Regions from separate parts of the Streptomyces sp. NPDC024698 genome, predicted to be linked through region 2. Evidence: predicted binding sites of a transcription regulator. Region 2 holds the regulator's gene; each other region holds the start of a gene.
The links. Region 2 encodes HrcA, which represses chaperone genes, less so after heat shock. Its sites were predicted from a motif close to TTNGCACTCNGNNNNNCNGAGTGCNAA; they were not measured.
Positions count from the first base shown of each region.

Region 1: groL (chaperonin GroEL) is a predicted target of HrcA. The motif match lies at 3,368-3,394, and genes of this name have one in related genera.
Region 3: groES (co-chaperone GroES) is a predicted target of HrcA. The motif match lies at 2,429-2,455, and genes of this name have one in related genera.

Region 1 covers NZ_JBVHLK010000004.1:175,974-183,682, forward strand. Annotated here, with positions in the region: gene ACZ4AA_RS11760 (glucosyl-3-phosphoglycerate synthase) at 1-562, opposite strand, end outside; SAM riboswitch class I at 767-923, shown strand; gene thrC (threonine synthase) at 941-2,239, shown strand; gene ACZ4AA_RS11770 (MoaD/ThiS family protein) at 2,236-2,511, shown strand; gene ACZ4AA_RS11775 (cold-shock protein) at 2,954-3,157, shown strand; gene groL (chaperonin GroEL) at 3,520-5,142, shown strand; gene ACZ4AA_RS11785 (NADH:flavin oxidoreductase) at 5,429-6,550, shown strand; gene ACZ4AA_RS11790 (DUF397 domain-containing protein) at 6,623-6,832, opposite strand; partial or broken gene ACZ4AA_RS11795 (helix-turn-helix domain-containing protein) at 6,846-7,271, opposite strand; gene ACZ4AA_RS11800 (hypothetical protein) at 7,387-7,635, shown strand; gene ACZ4AA_RS11805 (hypothetical protein) at 7,632-7,709, opposite strand, start outside.
Region 2 covers NZ_JBVHLK010000001.1:511,567-519,275, forward strand. Annotated here, with positions in the region: gene ACZ4AA_RS02245 (hypothetical protein) at 1-452, opposite strand, end outside; gene ACZ4AA_RS02250 (VOC family protein) at 586-978, opposite strand; gene ACZ4AA_RS02255 (16S rRNA (uracil(1498)-N(3))-methyltransferase) at 1,044-1,793, opposite strand; gene ACZ4AA_RS02260 (nitronate monooxygenase) at 1,790-2,884, opposite strand; gene dnaJ (molecular chaperone DnaJ) at 2,996-4,132, opposite strand; gene hrcA (heat-inducible transcriptional repressor HrcA) at 4,133-5,149, opposite strand; gene ACZ4AA_RS02275 (MBL fold metallo-hydrolase) at 5,326-6,051, shown strand; gene ACZ4AA_RS02280 (DUF3097 domain-containing protein) at 6,083-6,889, shown strand; gene hemW (radical SAM family heme chaperone HemW) at 6,927-7,709, opposite strand, start outside.
Region 3 covers NZ_JBVHLK010000002.1:599,485-607,193, forward strand. Annotated here, with positions in the region: gene groL (chaperonin GroEL) at 199-1,824, opposite strand; gene groES (co-chaperone GroES) at 1,976-2,284, opposite strand; gene ACZ4AA_RS07085 (polysaccharide deacetylase family protein) at 2,758-3,510, opposite strand; gene ACZ4AA_RS07090 (polysaccharide deacetylase family protein) at 3,525-4,484, opposite strand; gene ACZ4AA_RS07095 (THUMP-like domain-containing protein) at 4,575-5,768, shown strand; gene ACZ4AA_RS07100 (RNA polymerase sigma factor) at 5,829-7,106, opposite strand; gene ACZ4AA_RS07105 (YciI family protein) at 7,151-7,507, opposite strand.

The DNA of each region.
Region 1 (7,709 bases), on a different contig from region 2:
GCTGCGGCCAGTGCATGTTCAGCAGGGGGCGGGCCATCAGCTCGGTGACCCGGCCGCCCTGCCCGCCACCGCCGGCCATCGGGCGGTCGTACATGGCCTTGACGAGGTCGACGCCGGGCTCGGTGAGCAGGGGGCCCACGATCCCGGAGACGAAGTCGGACGAGAACTCCCTGAGGTCCGCGTCGACGAAGGCGACGATGTCCCCGCTCGTCACGAGGAGCGACCGCCACAGCACCTCGCCCTTGCCGGGCACGGCCGGTATCCGCGGGAGGATGTCGTCGCGGTGCACGACGCGCGCGCCCGCGGCGGCGGCGACCGCGGCGGTACGGTCGCTCGAACCGGAGTCGACGACGACGATCTCGTCGACGAGGGGCACCTGCTGCATCAGGTCGTGGCGGATGATCGCGACGATCTCGCCGACCGTCTCCTCCTCGTTGAGCGCGGGCAGCACGACACTGACCGTCGAGCCGGTGACGCGCTTGGCTGCCATGAGTTTGTGGAGCGGGCGGTCGGTCACGGACCAGGAGCGTGTGCTCAGCCAGCTCTCGACTTCTCTCAGCACCGTCTGCGGCTCCTCACTGTCTGATCACACGCCGTCGTCGGCGTGCCCGCTGCGGCCGGCGGCGGATCGATGGGCTCGTCTCGCCGTTCGGACGACTATCTCAACTGTCCTGGCCTTCGGTTACAGTCTTGAACAACGCGCATGACCATCGCATGTCCTGGATCGTCGGCGCGTATCGTGTTCAACAGTTCAACAATCAAATACCGCTCATCCAGAGGGGCAGAGGGATACGGCCCGATGAAGCCCCGGCAACCCTCCAGCCGGTCTCGTAGCGATCGATGTCGATCGCGTCGCGAGGCTCCCGGCTCGGGAAGGTGCCAAATCCGTCTCACGGCGAAGTGCGCCGTGAGGAAGATGAGGAGAAAGGGCCTCGCCTCCATGGCTGCGCAGACAGTTGCAAGCACCACGAACTCCGCCGACCCGGTGGACCTCGGCCCGGCCGCGGCGCTTTCCTGCCGCGAGTGCGGACACCGCGTGCCGCTCGGCCCGGTCTTCGCCTGCGAGGAGTGTTTCGGCCCGCTCGAGATCGCCTACGACTTCTCGGCGTACGACACCGAGGAACTCCGCAAGCGGATCGAAGCGGGACCCGCGAACATCTGGCGCTACGCGCCGCTGCTGCCCGTCCCCGCGGACGTGGCGGACAAGCCGAACATCAACCCTGGCTGGACCAAGCTCGTCCGGGCCGACAACCTGGCCCGTGAGCTCGGCGTCGACGCCGGAAAGCTCTTCGTCAAGGACGACTCGGGCAACCCGACGCACTCCTTCAAGGACCGCGTCGTCGCCCAGGCCATCGAAGCGGCCCGTGCCTTCGGGTTCACCACCCTCTCCTGCTCCTCCACCGGCAACCTCGCCGGAGCGGTGGGCGCCGCCGCGGCCCGCGCCGGCTTCCGTTCCTGCGTGTTCATCCCGCACGACCTGGAGCAGGGCAAGGTCGTCATGGCCGCGGTCTACGGCGGCGAGCTCGTCGGCATCGAGGGCAACTACGACGACGTGAACCGTTTCTGCTCCGAGCTGATCGGCGACGCGGCCGGCGAGGGCTGGGGCTTCGTCAACGTCAACCTGCGGCCTTACTACGCCGAGGGCTCCAAGACCCTGGCGTACGAGATCTGCGAGCAGCTCGGCTGGAGGCTCCCCGACCAGCTCGTCGTGCCGATCGCCTCCGGCTCCCAGCTCACGAAGATCGACAAGGGTCTCCAGGAGCTGATCAAACTCGGACTCGTCGAGGACAGGCCGTACAAGATCTTCGGCGCCCAGGCCGAGGGCTGCTCCCCGGTCTCCGTGGCCTACAAGGCCGGCCACGACGTCGTACGGCCCCAGAAGCCGGACACCATCGCCAAGTCGCTCGCCATCGGCAACCCGGCGGACGGCCCGTACGTGCTCGACATCGCCCGGCGCACCGGCGGCGCGGTGGAGGACGTGGACGACGAGCAGATCGTGGACGCGATCAAGCTGCTCGCGCGCACCGAGGGCATCTTCGCGGAGACGGCGGGCGGTGTGACCGTCGGTGTCACCCGGAAGCTGATCGAGAACGGTCTGCTCGACCCGACGCTGACCACCGTCGTGCTGAACACCGGCGACGGCCTCAAGACCCTGGACGCGGTGGCCTCCGACACCGGGCTGACCGCGACCATCCGCCCGAACCTCGACTCCTTCCGAGAGGCTGGTCTCGCATCATGAGCGTCAACGTCCGCATCCCCACCATTCTGCGCACCTACACCGGTGGGGCCGCCGAGGTGACGGCCGAGGGCGCGACCCTCGCCGAGGTCATCGGAGACCTGGAGAAGAAGCACACGGGGATCGCCGCGCGCGTCCTGGACGACCAGGGCAAGCTGCGCCGCTTCGTCAACGTGTACGTCAACGACGACGACGTTCGCTTCGAGCAGGGCCTGGAGACGGCGACCCCGGCGGGGTCCGGAGTCTCGATCATTCCGGCCGTCGCCGGAGGCTGATCGTTACCCTCGGTAATGCCGAACACATCGCGTTCACATAATTGCCCCTTCCGCGAGACAAGCGGAGGGGGCAATTCTGTAGGGTTGAACGCGCTAGAGTTGGGGAAGCCGGTTTGTTTTCGATGTTGGTTTCATGCCGGACGCATATGAGTTGCCGTTCTGGCGCCGATAAGAAGTAGCCAAAGTGGCTCACCTTTTTGGGTATTTTATGGCATTTATGGGGCCCGACTTGCCCCGGATCCTTGCGTATTCTCCGCAAATCATTGATCGGCCATGCCCAGAATTCTCGTCCGACTGACCTGTTGCAGAGGGCAGTTGGACAGATACATTCAGCCGCGGTCGACGCGTTCCGGCGCACACCCCCAACCGTTTGGGGGGTGAGGTCTGACCCGGATCCGCGAAGTGCGGATCTGTGCAAGGGCCAGTAATAGGGGAGTTAGGCATGGCTCAGGGCACCGTCAAGTGGTTCAACGCGGAGAAGGGGTACGGCTTCATCGCGGTCGACGGTGGTGCGGACGTCTTCGTGCACTACAGCGCGATTCAGATGGACGGCTACCGCACCCTTGAAGAGGGTCAGCGAGTGGAGTTCGAGATCTCGCAGGGCCAGAAGGGTCCGCAGGCGGACATGGTCAAACTCGCCGTCTGATCCGGGCGCGAACGACCACCGACTCAACTCACGCACGAGGGGCCCGCATCCCACCAGGGGTGCGGGCCCCTCGTGCGTTTCCCGGTCGCCCCCCGCCTCGCGCATGCCCGCGTGCGCGTGCTGGACGGAACCCCGGGCGGGGGCTGGGCCAGGGGGCTGTTTTCATGAGAGGCGCTTGCACTCGCAGGGGTCGAGTGCTAATCATTGGCGTTAGCACTCTCCCAGTGAGAGTGACAGAACTTGGATCGGGCCGGCGAGGCTCACGGGCCTGTGGGGCAAGGAACCACAGGGTTCGAGGGCCGTCCGTCGCGGGCGCGGGCACGATCCGGAGAAATCCACCCCGTCCGGGAGGACCACTTCACATGGCCAAGATCATCGCGTTCGACGAGGAGGCACGGCGCGGTCTCGAGCGCGGGATGAACCAGCTCGCCGACGCCGTCAAGGTCACCCTCGGCCCCAAGGGCCGTAACGTCGTCCTCGAGAAGAAGTGGGGCGCGCCCACGATCACCAACGATGGTGTTTCCATCGCCAAGGAGATCGAGCTCGAGGACCCGTACGAGAAGATCGGCGCCGAGCTGGTCAAGGAAGTCGCCAAGAAGACGGACGACGTCGCCGGTGACGGTACGACCACCGCGACCGTCCTCGCCCAGGCTCTCGTCCGCGAGGGCCTGCGCAACGTCGCCGCCGGCGCCAACCCGATGGCCCTCAAGCGCGGTATCGAGAAGGCCGTCGAGGCCGTCTCCGGTGCCCTCCTTGAGCAGGCGAAGGATGTCGAGACCAAGGAGCAGATCGCTTCGACGGCCTCCATCTCCGCCGCCGACACCCAGATCGGCGAGCTCATCGCCGAGGCGATGGACAAGGTCGGCAAGGAAGGCGTCATCACCGTCGAGGAGTCCCAGACCTTCGGTCTGGAGCTGGAGCTCACCGAGGGTATGCGCTTCGACAAGGGCTACATCTCGGCGTACTTCGCCACCGACATGGAGCGTATGGAGGCGTCGCTCGACGACCCGTACATCCTGATCGCCAACTCCAAGATCGGTTCCGTCAAGGACCTGCTCCCGCTCCTGGAGAAGGTCATGCAGTCGGGCAAGCCGCTGCTGATCATCGCCGAGGACGTCGAGGGCGAGGCCCTGTCGACCCTGGTCGTCAACAAGATCCGTGGCACCTTCAAGTCCGTCGCCGTCAAGGCTCCGGGCTTCGGTGACCGCCGCAAGGCCATGCTCGGCGACATCGCCATCCTCACGGGCGGCGAGGTCATCTCCGAGGAGGTCGGCCTCAAGCTGGAGAACGCGGGTATCGACCTGCTGGGCCGCGCCCGCAAGGTCGTCATCACCAAGGACGAGACCACGATCGTCGACGGCTCCGGCTCCGCCGACCAGGTCGCCGGCCGCGTGAACCAGATCCGTGCCGAGATCGAGAACTCGGACTCGGACTACGACCGCGAGAAGCTCCAGGAGCGTCTGGCGAAGCTGGCCGGCGGCGTGGCCGTCATCAAGGCCGGTGCCGCCACCGAGGTCGAGCTCAAGGAGCGCAAGCACCGCATCGAGGACGCCGTTCGCAACGCGAAGGCTGCCGTCGAGGAGGGCATCGTCGCCGGTGGTGGCGTGGCCCTGCTCCAGGCTTCCTCGGTCTTCGAGAAGCTCGAGCTCACGGGTGACGAGGCGACCGGCGCCAACGCCGTGCGTCTGGCCCTGGAGGCCCCGCTCAAGCAGATCGCCGTCAACGGTGGTCTCGAGGGTGGCGTCATCGTCGAGAAGGTCCGCAACCTGCCCGTCGGCCACGGCCTGAACGCCGCGACCGGTGAGTACGTCGACATGATCGCCGAAGGCATCATCGACCCGGCGAAGGTGACCCGTTCCGCTCTTCAGAACGCCGCCTCCATCGCCGCGCTGTTCCTGACCACCGAGGCCGTCATCGCCGACAAGCCGGAGAAGGCCTCCGCGGCCGCTCCGGGCGGCATGCCGGGCGGTGACATGGACTTCTGATCGACCCCGGTCGATCATCGTCCTGACGTTCCGAGGGCGGCACCCTCCCCCAGGGGAGGGTGCCGCCCTCGGGCGTTCCCCGGCCCGGCTCCGGCGGCGGAGGCGCGTACGGCGGGCCCGGAGGGTGGCCCGGATCACAGCGGCCCGGGCGGGCGCGGCGGAATGCCGTGGCCGGTACGGCGGTTGACGCTGACGAGCAGTCGATGCACGTGCACATACCGTACGGAATCTCCTGCCTCGCAGACCGTTCGACGTCATACCGACCACCTCTCCGAGGAGCCCCCACGTGACCGCTGACGCCGCGTCCCGCGCCGCCGAGATCCTGTCCCGTCCCGTCTCCATCAACGGCCTGACCGTCCCGAACAGGATCGCCATGGCCCCGATGACCCGGATGTTCTCGCCGGGCGGTGTCCCGGGCGAGGACGTGGTCGGTTACTACTCCCGCCGCGCCGCCGCGGGCGTGGGCCTCATCGTGACCGAGGGCACGTACGTCGGCCACGACTCGGCGGGACAGAGCAACGACGTGCCGCGCTTCCACGGCGAGGACCAGCTGGCCGGCTGGGCGAGGGTCGCCGACGCCGTGCACGCGGCCGGCGGCACGATCGTCCCGCAGCTGTGGCACATAGGCATGGTCCGCAAGGCGGGCGAGCCGCCCTTCGCGGACGCCCCGGCGGTCGGCCCCTCCGGCCTCTACAAGGACGGCGCCGAGGTCACCGGCAAGTCCATGACCCAGCAGGACCTCGACGACGTCATCGAGGCGTTCGCCAAGGCCGCCGCGGACGCCGAGCGCATCGGCTTCGACGGGGTCGAACTGCACGGCGCCCACGGCTATCTGCTCGACCAGTTCCTGTGGGCCGGCACCAACCGCCGCGAGGACGCCTACGGCGGCGACCCGGTGGCCCGTACGAAGTTCTCGGCGGAGATCGTCGCCGCGGTGCGCGCGGCCGTCTCGCCCGAGTTCCCGGTCATCTTCCGCTACTCGCAGTGGAAGCAGCAGGCCTACGACGCCCGGCTCGCCGAGACGCCGGAGGAGCTGGAGGCGATCCTCGCCCCGCTCGCCGCGGCCGGGGTCGACTCCTTCCACGCCTCCACGCGCCGCTACTGGCTGCCCGAGTTCGACGGTTCCGACCTCAACCTCGCCGGCTGGACGAAGAAGCTGACGGGCAAGCCCACCATCACCGTCGGCTCGGTCGGCCTCGACGGCGACTTCATCAAGGCCTTCGTCGGCGAGGGCTCCCCGGTCAAGGGCATCGACGACCTCCTCGACCGCATGGAGCGCGACGAGTTCGACCTCGTCGCCATCGGCCGCGCGCTGCTCCAGGACCCCGAGTGGGCGGCGAAGGTCCTGGCCGGGCGCTTCGACGAGCTGGCTCCGTACGACGCGGCCGCTCTGCGCACGCTCAGCTGACACGACTTCCCGGTGACGGGAGGAACGGGGGAGGGACGGCGCCCGCCGCGACGCGGGCGCCGTCCCTTTGTGTCAGCGGGCGCCGACGTGGCCGACGAAGGTGCCCCAGGCGGCGGCGCCGAATCCGATCACGGGCCCGGGGTTCTTGGAATCCCGGACGAGAGGGCCTTCGCGGCCTGCACCGAGGGCGACTTCCAGGCAGTCGCCGCCGTCGCCCGCGCTGTAGGTCGACTTGCGCCAGGTCGGCGAACTTGGCCTGCGATCAGTGGGGTTGGTCTCCATGTTCGTAAGCATGGGCCACCAACTCGTCGATGTCTGCGTCGGAGGCGGTCGGCCGGTAGGTGCGGAACAAGGCAGCGGCGTACGCCGGAGTCTGGAGCAGGCCCGGGATGAGCAGCGGAAGGTAGTGCCTGATCCCCGTGGCGGCCGCCTCCAGTTCCGCTGCCTCCACGAAGTGGTCCGGATACTTCGACCTGGCCAGGGCCCGGCAATTGCGCTCGAAGAAGCCCTTCGCCCCGAGGATCTCGTCTGTCTGGACGGCGTACTCCAGCTGGAGGCGCCGTGTGCCCGACTCCAGCTGGCCGATGAACGAACCGCTGACGAAGAGGGGTTCACCCAGCTCGGACTGGCTCAGGCCGGCGTTCTCGCGGGCGTGCCGCAGCTCGGCGCCGATCATCGCGCGGGGGGAGGAGGACGGGTCGAGGTCCTTGGGGCCGGGCATGGCGACTCCCTGTCGAACAGATGAGGTTGTTGGAGCGCCGACTCTGGCCAGGCTACGGATCTGCCGATCACTCTGGGTGTCGAACCGGAATACTCAGCGTGGAGGGATCGGTGGGATGGAGATGACGTCGGGCGAGGAGTACGCGATCGACGTGCGGGACGGGCGCCTCGGCCAGGTGATGGGGCGCGAGGGCGGCCTCGTACAACTGCGTCCGCCGGGCGGGGGAATCGAGTGGGACTGTCCGCCCGACGCTCTCGGGGCGGCGCCGCCGGGGGAGGTGCTGCGGGCCCGGGTGCGAAGGATCAACGCGGAGGGCGCCTGCCCTGACCGCCGGGCCCGGGGCCCGGCCGGACCGCCCGCCTAGAGGTTGCCCATCGGCTCGATGTCGACCTTCACCGGCGTGCCCCAGATGCGCAGCACCTCGTAGTCGGTGAACTC
Region 2 (7,709 bases):
GTGACGGTGACGGTGGGGTCGGGCTGCCCGTTGGTGGGGTGGTAGGTGACCGGCGGGGTGGGTCCGGCGTCGCAGTCGCCGAGGCCCTTCACGTGGAAGACCTGCCGGCCGCCGACGGTGGCGCGCAGATCCCCGCGTACGCAGGCGCCGTTGACGGCGCGGGTGACCTTGCCCTTGACGACGACGGCGCGGCCGTCGCCGGTCTGGCCCCGGCAGTCGACGCTCGCCACGGTGTTCTCGCCCGGCGAGGACGCCTTTCCCGGGGCGGACGTCCCGCCCGCGCCGCCCAGGCGGGCGGTGCAGGTGAGCCAGCGCACGTCCACGTGCTGCCGTTCGAGTTCCTTGGTCGCCGTCTGGTCGGTCGTGTAGGCCACCGTCGCGGTGCTGAGTCCGTCCAAGGGCCGGCACCCGGTCACCGCGATCACTCCGGCCGCGCCCAGTCCGAGGGCCATCACGGCCCGCCCGCGCCTCGTCCGGCGCCTGAAATACCTCAAAGCCCCCATGGACGGCAGCGTCCCACCGCACGGCGACGCGCGGTAGACCGCATGCGGCCATCGGGGACACAACCACTCGAAGGAGTCGCCGTCAGCCGAACATCAGCAGCCATTCCTGGAGTTCCACCAGGTTGCCCTCGGGGTCCTTGAGGTGGGCGACCCGCATGCGGTCCGTCATGGGCGCCGGGCCGTGCAGCAGGGTGGCACCACGCGCGACGACCTGCTCGCAGTAGTCGTCGAGGTCGTCCACCCGCAGCACGACCAGCGACCGGTGCCCGGTCACGGTGTCGCCGAGCTCTCCGAGGATCTCGGCCATCATGGCGCGGTCCTGGAGGGCGATGCCCGCCGATCCGACGACGGGACTGAACTTCTCGTACGGGCCCTCGGCGGCGCCCGACTGGGGCTTGAGGCCGAGGACTTCGGCGTAGAAGCGGTAGCAGGCGGCGAAGTCGGAGACGAGCAGTCGTACCTGAGCGAGTTCCATGGATTCCCCGGTGGAGTGCGGTCGGTGGGGCCGGTCCCGAGTGCGGCGGTCAGGCGGTCGGGCGGTCAGGACCAGCGGCCGGTGCGAGCCAGCAGCAGGGCCGTGGCCACGGTCCCGGCCGTCGAGGTGCGCAGCACCGTGCGCCCCAGGTGGAAGGTCCTCGCGCCGGCCCCGGTGAAGAGGGCGACCTCGTCGGCGGAGATCCCGCCCTCGGGGCCGACCACGAGGACGATCTCTCCGGAGGCGGGCAGCGCGGCGGTCGCGAAGGGCTCGGTGCCCAGGGCGGTGTCCTCGTGGAGCACGGCGGCGAGATCGGCTTTGGCGAGAAGTGCGGCAACCTGCTTGGTCGTCATCGCGTCCGCGACCTCGGGGAAGCGCGCCCGCCGGGACTGCTTGCCGGCCTCACGGGCGGTGGCGCGCCACTTGCCGAGCGCCTTCAGGCCCCGCTCGCCCTTCCACTGCGTGATGCAGCGGGAGGCGGCCCAGGGGACGATCGCGTCGACGCCGGTCTCGGTCATGGTCTCGACGGCCAGCTCGCCCCGGTCGCCCTTGGGCAGTGCCTGGACGACCGTGATGCGCGGCTCCTCGGCCGCCTCCTCGGTGACCGCCCCCATCCGTACGATCAGCCGGTCCTTGCCCTCGGTTCCGAGGACCACGCAGTCCGCCCGGCGTCCGGCCCCGTCGGTGAGCACCACGTCCTCGCCGCTGTGCAGCCGTTTCACGGAGACGGCGTGCCGTCCCTCGGGTCCGTCGAGGACATGACGTCCCTCGCCGTCCGTGTCGAAGTGCTCGACCAGGAACACCGGTGCCGTCATCGGGGCGCACCCTCTTCCGGGATCTCGGCGGCGGCCGACAACGCTGTCTCGGCGGCCGTGATTTCTGCGTTCAGTACCTCCACCAGCTGCCCGGCGGGCAGGTCACGCGCCATGCGGTGCCCCTGCCCCGCCCACAGTGCCATGCCCTGCGCGTCGCCCGCCTTCCCGGCCGCCTTGCGCAGCGGCACGGTCAGATGGTGGATCTCGGGGTAGGCGGCGGGCGCGTACGGGCCGTGCTCGCGCATGAAGCGGTTGGCCAGCGCGCGTGCCGGGCGTCCGGTGAAGGCGCGGGTGAGCTCCGTGCGTACGTAGAGGGGGTCGGTCAGCGCCTGCTTGTGCACGGTGCTCGCCCCGGACTCGGGGGTGGCGAGGAAGGCCGTGCCGAGCTGGGCGGCGTTCGCGCCCGCGGCGAGGACGGCCGCGATCTGGCTTCCACGCATGAGACCGCCCGCAGCGACGACCGGGATGCTCACGGTCTCGCGGGCCTGCGCGACCAGGGTGAGCAGGCCGACGCCCGTGCCGTCCGTCTCCGGGTTGTCCCGGTGGGTGCCGTGGTGTCCCCCGGCCTCGATGCCCTGCACGATCACCACGTCGGCGCCGGCCCGCTGCACGGCCAGGGCCTCCTCGGTGGTGGTGGCGGTGACCAGGGTGAGGGTGCCGGCGCGGCGCAGCGACTCCAGCGTCTCCGGCTTGGGGACACCGAAGTGGAAGGAGACGGCCGCCACCGGCTTGTCGAGGAGGACGGCGAGTTTGGCGTCGTAGCCGTCGTCGCGGCCGCTGTCCGGATCACCGAGCTCGGTCTCGTACCAGGCGGCCTCGCCGGCCAGCTGGTGGGCGTACACCTCGACGGAGGCCGCGTCCGCGTGCTCGGGCTGCGGGAGGAACAGGTTGACGCCGAAGGGACGGCCGGTCAGCCCGCGCAGCTGCTTGATCTCCTGGTACATGCCGTCGGCGGTCTTGTACCCGGCGGCGAGGAAGCCGAGCCCGCCGGCCTCGGACACGGCGGCCGCGAGCTGCGGGACGGAGACGCCGCCCGCCATGGGGGCCTGCACGATCGGGTGAGGGAAGAGATCGGTCAGCGCGGTGGACATGACGGCATGTTGTCACGTCCCTCGGGCAAGTCCGAATCCGGTCGTCCGCCCGGATTCCGGTCTTCGGAGCGAAGGACACGGGGCGGTTTCCCGCCCCGTGCCGTTCGTTCGTCAGCGGCCGTTGAAGGCGTCCTTCAGACGGGAGAAGAGCCCCTGCTGACCGGGCTGGAACTGACCCGTGGGCCGCTCCTCGCCGCGCAGCTTGGCGAGCTCGCGCAGCACCCGCTCCATCTCCGGGTCGAGCTTGGTCGGCGTCATGACCTCGACGTGCACGATGAGGTCGCCGCGACCGCCGCCGCGCAGATGCGTGACACCCCGGCCGTGCAGCGGGATCGACTGACCGGACTGCGTGCCCGGACGGATGTCGACCTCCTCCATGCCGTCGAGGGTCTCCAGCGGCACCTTGGTGCCGAGGGCCGCCGCGGTCATCGGAAGGGTGACCGTGCAGTGCAGGTCGTCGCCACGCCGCTGGAACATCGAGTGCGGCAGTTCGTGGATCTCCACGTACAGGTCGCCGGCGGGGCCGCCGCCGGGGCCGACCTCGCCCTCGCCCGCGAGCTGGATGCGGGTGCCGTTGTCCACACCGGCCGGGATCTTGACCGTGAGGGTGCGGCGGGAGCGGACCCGGCCGTCGCCCGCGCACTCGTGGCACGGGGTCGGGACGACGGTGCCGAAGCCCTGGCACTGCGGACAGGGCCGCGAGGTCATGACCTGGCCGAGGAAGGACCGCGTCACCTGGGACACCTCGCCGCGGCCGCGGCACATGTCACAGGTCTGCGCGGAGGTCCCGGGCGCGGCGCCCTCGCCGTTGCAGGTGCCGCAGACGACGGCCGTGTCGACCTGGATGTCCTTCGTGGTGCCGAAGGCCGCCTCGTCGAGCTCGATCTCCAGACGGATCATGGCGTCCTGGCCGCGGCGGGTGCGCGAGCGCGGTCCGCGCTGCGACGCCGTGCCGAAGAACGCGTCCATGATGTCCGAGAAGTTCCCGAAGCCGCCCTGGCCGAAGCCACCGGCGCCACCGCCGCCCTGCTGGGACAGCGGGTCGCCGCCGAGGTCGTAGACCTGCTTCTTCTGCGGGTCCGACAACACCTCGTACGCGGCGTTGATCTCTTTGAACCGCTCCTGCGTCTTCGGATCGGGATTGACGTCCGGGTGCAGCTCGCGAGCGAGCCTCCGGAACGCCTTCTTGATCTCGTCCTGGGACGCGTCGCGGCGCACGCCGAGTACGGCGTAGTAGTCCGTGGCCACTTAAGACTCCGCCAGGATCTGTCCGACGTACCGTGCCACCGCTCGTACCGCTCCCATCGTTCCCGGGTAATCCATGCGGGTCGGGCCGACCACGCCGAGTTTGGCTACTGCCTCGCCGCCCGAACCGTAGCCGACGGAGACCACGGACGTGGAGTTGAGTCCCTCGTAAGCGTTCTCGTGCCCGATTCGCACGGTCATGCTCGAATCCCCGGCCTCTCCAAGCAACTTGAGGAGCACGACCTGCTCCTCCAGCGCTTCGAGCACCGGACGGATGGTGAGAGGGAAGTCATGTCCGAAGCGCGTGAGATTGGCGGTACCGCCGATCATCAGACGCTCCTCGGTCTCCTCGACGAGTGTCTCCAGCAGTGTGGAGAGCACCGTCGAGACCGTACCCCGGTCCTCCGCCTCGAAGGCGTCCGGGAGGTCCTGGACGAGCTGCGGGACGTCCGCGAAGGGGCGTCCCGCGACCCGGCTGTTGAGCCGGGCCCGCAGGTCCGCGAGCAACGTCTCGCCGAACGGCGCCGGGCAGTTGATCATGCGCTGTTCGACCCGGCCGGTGTCCGTGATCAGCACGAGCATCACCCGCGCGGGGGCGAGTGAGAGCAGCTCCACATGACGCACGGTCGAGCGGGTCAGCGAGGGGTACTGCACGACGGCGACCTGCCGGGTGAGCTGCGCGAGCAGCCGCACCGTCCGTCCGACGACGTCGTCCAGGTCGACCGCGCCGTCCAGGAAGTTCTGGATGGCGCGGCGCTCGGGCGCGGTCATCGGCTTGACGCCGGCGAGCTTGTCGACGAAGAGGCGGTAGCCCTTGTCCGTGGGGATGCGTCCGGCGCTGGTGTGCGGCTGGGCGATGTAGCCCTCGTCCTCCAGGACCGCCATGTCGTTGCGGACGGTCGCGGGCGAGACGCCCAGGCGGTGCCGCTCGGTGAGCGCCTTGGAGCCGACCGGCTCCTCGGTGCCCACGTAGTCCTGGACGATGGCGCGCAGTACCTCGAGCCTGCGTTCGCTGAGCATCGCGCACCTCCAGAAGTCGACTCGGTGGTCTTCGTGGCCTTCGTGGCATTCGCCTGGCACTCAGCGCACACGAGTGCCAACGTTCCCCGGCCCAGTGTACGGCGGTGAGGCACGGCCCGGGCAAGGGCGGGCCTGCGATGTCGTCCACGGCGCCCCGTCACCGTTAGCGTCGCCGCATGAGGCTGACTTGGGAAGAGCTCGGGTGGGAAAGGGTGGCGCCCGGGGTGGGGCGGCGGCGGCTTCCGGACTGGGACTGCACGGCCGGGCTCGTCGTCGGCGAGGGGGCGGCGCTGATGATCGACGCCGGGTCGAGCCTCGCGGAGGGCGCCCGGCTGCGCGTCGAGGCGCGGGCCCTCACCGGCGCGCGTGTGACGCATGTCGCGCTCACCCACCCGCATTTCGACCATGTCTTCGGCGCGGCCGCCTTCGCGGGCGTGGAGATCCTCGCCGCCTGCGGCTCGTCGGAGGTGTACGAGCACGGCCGCGAGGAGCTGTGCGCGGACGCGGTGCGCAACGGGCTGGACCCCCGGGCGGCGGAGGAGGCGGCCGACACCCTCGTACGGCCCCACCGGCTCGTCCGCGGCGCCTGGGACCTGGACCTCGAAGGCGGCGTCACGGTCCGGCTGGTGCGGACGGGTGAGGGCCACACCGCCCACGACCTCGTGGTCGTCGTGCCGGGCGACCCGGCGGTGGTGTTCTGCGGGGACCTGGTCGAGGAGTCGGGCGAGCCGCAGGCGGGCCCTGACGCCGTGCCGTCGCGCTGGCCCGCGGCTCTCGACCGGCTGCTCGCGCTCGGCGGCGAGGACGCGCTGTACGTCCCCGGGCACGGGGCGGTGGTGGACGCCGCGTTCGTACGGGCCCAGCGGGACGCCCTGGCCGCGCGTTTCGGCGTGTCGCTGTGAGCCCCGGCCGGCTTCTCCTATCGTCATCCGAATGCGCCAGTACTCTCCGGACCTGACTCCGCCGTGGAAGAAGCCCCGGTCCGTACCCGAGGTCCCGGCGGACCCGGGTCTGGTCGTCGAGGAGGCGGGCACCGGCTTCTGCGGCGCGGTGATCCGCTGCGAGGCGGGCACGGTGACCCTGGAGGACCGCTTCGGCAAGCACCGGGTCTTCCCGCTGGAGCCGAGCGGCTTCCTCCTGGAGGGCAGGCCGGTGACCCTGGTCCGCCCGGCCGCGGCGGCACCGGTCCGCCCCGGCCGTACGGCTTCCGGCTCGATGGCGGTCCCCGGCGCCCGGGCCCGGGTGGCGCGCGCCGGGCGCATCTACGTCGAGGGGCGCCACGACGCCGAGCTGGTCGAGCGGGTCTGGGGCGACGACCTGCGCGTCGAGGGGGTCGTCGTGGAGTACCTGGAGGGCGTCGACGACCTCCCCGCGGTCGTCGAGACGTTCGCCCCGGGCCCGGACGCCCGGCTCGGCGTCCTCGTGGACCACCTGGTCCCGGGTTCGAAGGAGTCCCGGATCGCGGAGGCGGTCACGAGCGAGTACGCCCTGGTCCTCGGCCACCCGTACATCGACGTCTGGGAGGCCGTGAAGCCGTCCTCCGTCGGCATTGCGTCCTGGCCCCGCGTCCCGCGCGGCCAGGACTGGAAGACGGGCGTGTGCCGGGCCCTGGGCTGGCCGGAGAACACCGGCGCGGCCTGGCAGCGCGTCCTGGCCGGGGTCCGCTCCTACAAGGACCTGGAACCGGCCCTCCTGGGCCGCGTGGAGGAACTGATCGACTTCGTCACCGCCCCGGAATGACCGGCGTCGCGGTGCCCGCGCCCGGCCCCGGCGGTGTTCAGTCCACCAGATCCCGGACGACGGCGTCCGCGAGGAGGCGGCCGCGCAGGGTGAGGACGGCGCGGCCCGCGTCGTAGGGGCCGGCTTCGAGGAGGCCCTCGGACAGCGCGCGACGGGAGGCCGCGAGGCCGTCGGGGCGGAGCAGGGAGAGCGGGCAGCCCTCGCGCAGCCTCAGTTCGAGCAGGATCCGCTCGACCCTGCGGTCCTCTTCGGACAGCAGCTCACGCCCCGCGCCCGGCGACCGGCCCGCGGCCAGCGCGGCCGCGTAGGCCCCCGGATGCTTCACGTTCCACCAGCGAACGCCGCCCACGTGGCTGTGCGCGCCGGGGCCCGCGCCCCACCAGTCGGCGCCCCGCCAGTAGAGCTCGTTGTGCAGACAGCGTCCGGCCTCGGAAGCGGCCCAGTTCGACACCTCGTACCAGTCGAGGCCCGCCGCCGACATCACCTCGTCCGCGATGAGATAGCGGTCCGCGTGCACGTCGTCGTCCGTCATCGGGACCTCGCCGCGGCGGATGCGGCGGGCGAGCTGCGTGCCCTCCTCGACGATGAGCGCGTAGGCGGAGATGTGGTCGGGGCCCGCGCCGAGGGCCGCGTCGAGCGAGGCCCGCCAGTCGTCGTCCGACTCTCCGGGCGTGCCGTAGATCAGATCAAGGTTCACATGTGCGAATCCGGCCGCGCGGGCCTCGGCGACACAGGCCTCGGGGCGGCCCGGCGTGTGCGTGCGGTCGAGCACCTTCAGGACGTGCTGCCGGGCGCTCTGCATGCCGAAGGAGATCCGGTT
Region 3 (7,709 bases), on a different contig from region 2:
GCACCGCGAAGGCGACCGGCGCCGCGAAGGCGACCACGTCCGTGAGAGGACGGCCGGCTCCGGGAAGCGGAAGCCGGCCGGCCCCGAAGTGCGCGGGTGAGCCGGGCAGAACGTACGAGGTCCCCGCTCCTGTCGGAACGGGGACCTCGTCACGCCGTCACACCCGGCCGGGCGCGGCGGCGCTCATGACGTCGGGCGTCAGTGGGAGTGCCCGTGGCCGCCGTGACCGGCGTCGCCCTCGTCCTCGGCCGGCTTCTCGACGACCAGGGTCTCGGTCGTCAGGAGCAGCGAGGCGATGGAGGCGGCGTTCTCCAGGGCGGAACGGGTGACCTTGACCGGGTCGATGACGCCGGCCTTGACCAGGTCGCCGTACTCGCCGGTGGCGGCGTTGAAGCCCTGGCCCTTGTCGAGCTCGGCGACCTTCGAGGTGATGACGTAGCCCTCGAGGCCCGAGTTCTCGGCGATCCAGCGCAGCGGCTCGACGGCGGCGCGGCGCACGACCGCGACACCCGTGGCCTCGTCGCCGGTCTTGCCGAGGTTGCCCTCCAGGACCTTGACGGCGTGGACGAGCGCGGAGCCACCACCGGAGACGATGCCCTCCTCGACCGCGGCGCGGGTCGCGGAGATGGCGTCCTCCAGACGGTGCTTCTTCTCCTTGAGCTCCACCTCGGTGGCGGCGCCGACCTTGATCACGCACACGCCGCCGGCCAGCTTCGCGAGGCGCTCCTGGAGCTTCTCGCGGTCCCAGTCGGAGTCGGTGTTCTCGATCTCGGCCTTGATCTGGTTGACGCGGCCGACGACCTCGTCGCTGCTGCCGGCACCGTCGACGATGGTGGTGTCGTCCTTGGTGACGGTCACGCGGCGGGCGCTGCCGAGCACGTCCAGGCCGATCTGGTCGAGCTTGAGGCCGACCTCCTCGGCGATGACCTGACCACCGGTGAGGGTGGCGATGTCACCGAGCATGGCCTTGCGGCGGTCACCGAAGCCGGGGGCCTTCACGGCGACCGCGTTGAACGTGCCGCGGATCTTGTTCACGACCAGGGTCGACAGGGCCTCGCCCTCGACGTCCTCGGCGATGATCAGCAGCGGCTTGGAGGCGTTCGCCTGGATGACCTTCTCCAGCAGCGGCAGCAGGTCCTGGATGGAGCTGATCTTGCCCTGGTGGATGAGGATGTACGGGTCGTCGAGGACGGCCTCCATACGCTCCTGGTCGGACACCATGTACGGGGAGAGGTAGCCCTTGTCGAAGGCCATGCCCTCGGTGAAGTCGAGCTCCAGGCCGAAGGTGTTGGACTCCTCGACGGTGATGACACCGTCCTTGCCGACCTTGTCCATCGCCTCGGCGATGAGCTCGCCGACCTGGCTGTCCTGGGCGGAGAGCCCGGCCACGGCGGCGATGTCGGACTTGTCCTCGATCGGGCGGGCCGTCGCGAGGAGCTCCTCGGAGACAGCCTTGACCGCGGCGTCGATGCCCTTCTTCAGGAGGGCGGGCGACGCGCCGGCGGCGACGTTGCGCAGGCCCTCGCGCACGAGCGCCTGGGCGAGCACGGTGGCGGTGGTCGTACCGTCACCCGCGATGTCGTTGGTCTTGGTCGCCACCTCCTTCACGAGCTGCGCGCCGAGGTTCTCGAACGGGTCCTCGACCTCGACCTCACGGGCGATGGTCACACCGTCGTTGGTGATGGTGGGAGCGCCGAACTTCTTGTCGATGACGACGTTGCGGCCCTTGGGGCCGATCGTCACCTTCACCGTGTCGGCAAGCTTGTTGACGCCGCGCTCAAGGGCGCGACGGGCGTCTTCGTCGAACTTCAGGATCTTCGCCATGGAAGCGGTTCAGCCCTCTCGGAAAATGTGGAGAACGAACCGCGCCCCCGGCGCCCGGCTGGAATGATCGCGGGTGCCAGGGGCGCAGTTCACTGCAATGCTTGGTGCGGGGTTGTCCGGGGACGAACCCCGCACTCCCTTACCAGGTGAATTACTTCTCGATGATCGCGAGCACGTCGCGAGCCGAGAGGACGAGGTACTCCTCGCCGTTGTACTTCACCTCGGTGCCGCCGTACTTGCTGTAGAGGACGATGTCGCCGACGGCGACGTCGAGCTCGACACGCTTGCCGTCCTCGATGCGGCCCGGGCCCACGGCCAGGACGACGCCCTCCTGGGGCTTCTCCTTGGCGGTGTCCGGGATGACCAGGCCGGAAGCCGTGGTCTGCTCGGCGTCGAGCGGCTGGACCACAATGCGGTCCTCGAGCGGCTTGATGGCAACCTTGGAGCTGGTGGTCGTCACGATCCGACCTCCCCCTTCGGAGATCTCACGGGGTTAACTGTCTGAGGTGGCGACCAGGTCGATCCGTCGTCGCGGGTGCCGGACCTGCCCGTCGCTGTTGGCACTCTCCAGGGGGGAGTGCCAGGCCTGACACTATGACTGTGATTAGCACTCGGTCAAGCGGAGTGCCAAAGACGTCGGCGTGGCGTGGGCGGGAAGGTGCCGGATCACGCCGAATGGGCGTCTCCGGGCAGGCCCTTCACCGGCTCCCGAACAAGACCCTTCCCCCTCTCGCCGACAGGCCGCCGCACCGCTCCTCCGGTGGGCCCCCTAAGGGCTGTCCCGTAATGCCCGGTGGATCAGCGCGCGGCGTCAGATGCGGTGCATCGCAAGGCGGAGGGTCGTCCTCATACTGGGCGTATTCGGGCGATCCGACAACGCAGCGAGGTGCCGTAGCTGTCGTCGTGCGCCCGCCGGGGATTACGGGACAGCCCTTAGAGGTAGTTCTCCAGCCGCGCCAAGGTGAAGCCCTCGCGCTGGATCCGCCGGATCAGCCGGAGGGTGGCGTCCGTGAGCCCGGGTTCGCCGGGGCCGGAGAGGATGTCGCCGGGCCTGAGCCGGTGCGCGTCGGCCGTTCTGCCGAGGACGATCGCGGCGACCCCACAGTCGGCGGCGGCGCGCAGGGTGGTGTCGTCGTATCTGCCGTACGGGGGCCGCAGCAGCCGGGGCCGTACACCGAAACGCCGCGTGAGCTTGTCCTGCTGTCCGCAGATCTCGGCGCGCTGGCCGGCGTAGGGCAGACCGGCCAGGACGGCGTGGTCGAGGGTGTGGTTCTGGACGCTCGCGCCGACCGCGCGCAGCCGCGCGAAGTGCCCGTACCCGGGCCCGGCGACCCGGTCCGTGAGGAACATGCTGACCGGCAGGCGCAGTTCGCGGACCATGTCGGCGAACCGCGGATCGCGTTCGGCCCCGTCGTCGTACGTCAGGAAGACCACCTTGTCGCGGGTGCGGACCTGGTTCACGACGGGGGGCAGTCCGGTGTCCGCGGTGCGCGCGGTGGTCCGGACGGACACCTCGGGCGCCGGGGCGAGCGGAGTGGCCAGCCCCCAGCGGCGGTACGCCGACTGCGTCGGGTGCACCCGCTGGGCGGCCTTCTTCCCCAGCCGTTCGATGGGGTCGACGGACTGCGCGCAGCCGCCGAGCAGCGCCGCCACGAGCAGCCCGGCGACCGGGACCCGCACCCTCACCGGCACCCGCACCTTCACAGGTAGTCCTCCAGGCGCGCGACCGCGTAGCCCTTGGCCGTGACGGTCTTCAGGAAGCGGCGGACCATGTCGGGCATGGTGCCGTTCCACTCCCCGCGGCCCTGGAAGTGGGTGAGGACGATGTCGCCGGGGTGCAGGTCCTGGTCCTCCTCGCGGTACTCCCAGTGGTCGACGAAGACCTCCTCGTTCCAGATGGGCGCGTACCTGATCCCGCAGGACTTCGCGGCGCGCAGGGTGTCCTGGTCGTAGTTGCCGTACGGCGGGCGGAAGACGGTCGGGCGCCTGCCGAACTCCTTCTCCATCACGTCCTGCATGCCGCAGATCTCGTGCTTCTGCCGCTCGTAGGAGAGTCCGGGCAGATAGGGGTGGTGCAGGGTGTGGTTGTTGAGGGTGATGCCGCGGTCGCGCATCTCGCGGAAGTACCCGTATTCGTCCTTGACGAGGAAGTCGCTGAGGAACGCGGTGTACGGGATCTTCAGATCGCTCATCATCCGCAGGAACGCGGGGTCCTTCTCGGAGCCGTCGTCGACGGTGAGGAAGACGACCTTGTCCTTGGTGGGGACGGTCGTGAAGACCGGCGGCAGCCCCAGTTCCTTCTGGTCGTCGACCTCGAAGCCCTTGCGTGCCCCGATGCGCGGCTTCCTGGCGGGCGACGCGGGGGGTGTCAGCGGCACCCGGGCCAGTCCCCAGCGTCTCGCGACCGCGGCGCGCCGCGCCTGGGCCTGGCGCAGGCGGGCGGCGTACGCGGCGAGGGCGCCGGCGGGGCCCGCGGGAAGTCCGGCCCGCGGGGCGTGGGCACGGGCGCGGACCGCTTGGGCGCCACCGGCCGCGGGGACGGAGGCCGAGCCGGCCCCGGCGCAGCCGGAGGCGAGCAGGACGAGGGCGAGCACGCCGACTCCCCAGCGCGCACCAGCCCCGTTTGCGCCGGTTTTATCATTTTGTCGTACGGGTCGCATGGAGCCGGATCCTCCCAGCTCAGCGCCCCGCGAGGGCCCCGACACCGCCACCGCGGGCACACCGTCCACCGACTGGCCCACAATGGCCGGGTGAACGACGTCTCCTTCGCCCCCCTCCTCACCGCCGAGGGCCGCGCCCTGCTCGACGAGGTCCGCGCCACCGAACCGGCACAGGAACTGGCCGTCGCCACCCGGCTGCGCCGCGAGCACCCCGCCGAACTGGTCTCGGCGGCCCTCGGACAGGCCCGGCTGCGGCAGCGGGCGGTGGCGAAGTTCGGCGCCGAGGACGCCGCGCGGATGTTCTTCACCCCGAACGGGGTCGAGCAGTCGACCCGCACGAGCGTGGCCGCGTACCGCGCCGAGCGGCTGCGCGCGCTGGGGGTCCGCTCCGTGGCCGACCTGTGCTGCGGCATCGGGGGCGACGCGATCGCGCTGGCCCGCGCCGGAATCCGCGTCCTGGCCGTCGACCGCGACCCGCTGACGGCCGCCGCCGCCCGCGCCAACGCCGACGCGCTGGGGCTCACGGATCTGATCGAGGTGCGCGAGACGGATGTGACGCAGGTGGACACCGCGTCGTACGACGCGGTCTTCGTGGACCCCGCGCGCCGGGGCGGCCGGGGCCGGATCTTCGACCCGGAGGCGTACTCGCCGCCGCTGTCCTGGGCGGTCGGGGCCGCCCTCAAGGTTCCGCTCGCCGCGCTGAAGGTCGCCCCCGGCATCCCGCACGAGGCGGTCCCCGCCGCGGCGGAGGCCGAGTGGATCTCGGACGGCGGGGACGTGAAGGAGGCGGTGCTCTGGTTCGGCACGGAACCGGGCCTGGTGCGCGCCACCCTGCTGCCGGGCCCGCGCGAACTGCGCGGCCGCGGCCTGCCGGATCCGGCGGTCAGGCCGGTCGGACGCTATCTGTACGAGCCGGACGGCGCCGTCATCCGCGCGCACCTGGTCGCCGAGGTGGCCGAGGACCTGGACGGCGGACTCGTCGACGAGACGATCGCCTACGTCACCGCGGACGAGCTGCGCCCGACGACGTACGCCACCGCGTACGAGATCACCGATCGACTCCCCTTCAACCTGAAGAGGCTGAAGGCGCTGCTGCGGGAGCGGGAGGTCGGCGTCCTGACCGTGAAGAAGCGCGGGTCGGCCGTCGAGCCGGAGGAACTGCGACGCAAGGTGAAGCCGCGGGGACCGCACTCCGCGACGGTGTTCCTGACCCGGGTGGCGGGCGCCCCGACCATGCTGGTGGGAGCACCCGCGACACCGTCCACCGGCGGCGGACCGTCGTGAGCGGTGCCGGGTCCGGCTCCAGGCCGTCGTCGTACGGGTCGTGCCCGAACGGGCGGGGCGTCAACCGCAGGCGCGGGCCCGGGCGATCAGCAGCTCGCGTTCGCGCTCGTTGCGCGCGAGCGAGGCCGCGCGCTCGAACTCCGCCCGCGCTTCCGCCGTCCTCCCCAGCCGGGCCAGCAGGTCCCCCCGGACACTGGGCAGCAGGTGGTAGTCGCGGAGCGCGGGTTCACCGGCGAGGCCGTCGACGATGACGAGCGCGGGCTCCGGGCCCTCGGCCATCGAGACGGCCACGGCACGGTTCAGCTCGACCACCGGGGACGGGGAGCGGACCGCCAGCAGGCCGTACAGGGCGGCGATCCGACGCCAGTCGGTGTCCTCGTAGGTGAAGGCCTGCGCGTGACAGGCGGCGATGGCTGCCTGGAGGACGTACGGTCCCGGGCTTCCGGTGGCGACGGCGTCGGCGCGACTCAGCGCGGTGTAGCCGCGGCGGATCAGCATCCGGTTCCAGCGGCGCCGCTGCTGGTCCTTGAGCAGGACGGGTTCGCCGCCGGGCCCGGTGCGGGCGACGGACCGGGACTCCTGGAGTTCCAGCAGGGCGGCGAGAGCGTGCACCTCGCTCTCCTTGGGCATCAGTTCGGCGAGCACCCGGGCCAGCCGCAGCGCGTCCTCGCACAGCGCGGGGCGCAGCAGGTCGTCGCCGGCCGTCGCCGCGTACCCCTCGTTGAAGACGAGGTAGATGACCTCGAGGACGGACCCGAGCCGGGCCTCGCGCTCGGGTCCGTAGGGGACCTCGAAGGCGACCCCCTTCGCGGCCAGCGTCCGCTTGGCTCGCACGATGCGCTGGGCGACCGTCGCCTCCGGGACGAGGTAGGCGCGGGCGATCTCGGACGTGGTCAGACCCCCGAGGAGCCGCAGCGTGAGAGCGATGCGGGCCTCGGCGGACAGGACGGGGTGGCAGGCGGTGAAGACCAGGCGGAGCAGGTCGTCGTCGATGTCGTCCGGGTCGGAGGGTTCGTCGAGGTGGTGCGGCGCGGACAGCGAGAGGTCACGCCCGACCTCCCATAGCTTGCGCGCGTAGCGCTCCCGGCGGCGTACGAGGTCGATCGCGCGGTGCTTGGCCGTGGCCGTCAGCCAGGCGCCGGGGTTGTCCGGGACACCGTCGCGCGGCCACTGCTCGAGCGCCGCGACCAGGGCGTCCTGGGCGAGTTCCTCGGCGATGCCGACGTCGCGGACGATCCGGGCCACGCCCGCGATGATGCGGGGGGACTCGATACGGAAGATGGTCTCGACGGCGGTGTCGACGCCGCCGTCGGGTGCCGGTGCGGGCTGCTGTTCCACAACCCACCATGAGACACCCACGGCGGCGTCCGGCCAAGGAGCGGTCAGCCCCCGGCGATCTCCCGCACCTCGCAGGTGACCGTCCAGTGCTCCTCGTGCACCTTCAGGAACCGCTTGGTCCACTCCACGGCCTCGGCCATGTCCTTGCACTGCATGATCGCGTAACCGCCGACGACCTCCTTGGACTCGGTGAAGGGCCCGTCGGTGACGGACAGCTCGCCGCCCGAGTAGTGGACGCGCTTGCCCTGCGCGCTGGGCGTCAGACCCTCGGTCTCCAGCATGACGCCGGCCTTGGTGATCTCCTCGATGAGCTCGCCCATCCGCTGCATCAGCTCGGGGCTGGGGCCTTCGGCGGGCGCGGTGCGCTCGTCGATCTGGACGAGGGAGAGGTAGCGGGGCATGGTGACTCCTCGTGTCTGGGGTGCCTGTGGTGTCTTCGGCGCCTCGGAGGCGGGGCTTCTTCCCGCCTCTCACCCGTGCGTCGATCGGGAGACACCTGTTTCGACACCGTCCCCGGATTTCTTCGAGAACTTTCCCCGGACGGGGCCGGACGGACGCGAACAGGTCCGGACGGGTCGGTCCGCGAAGTCCTTGAGCTTCCGC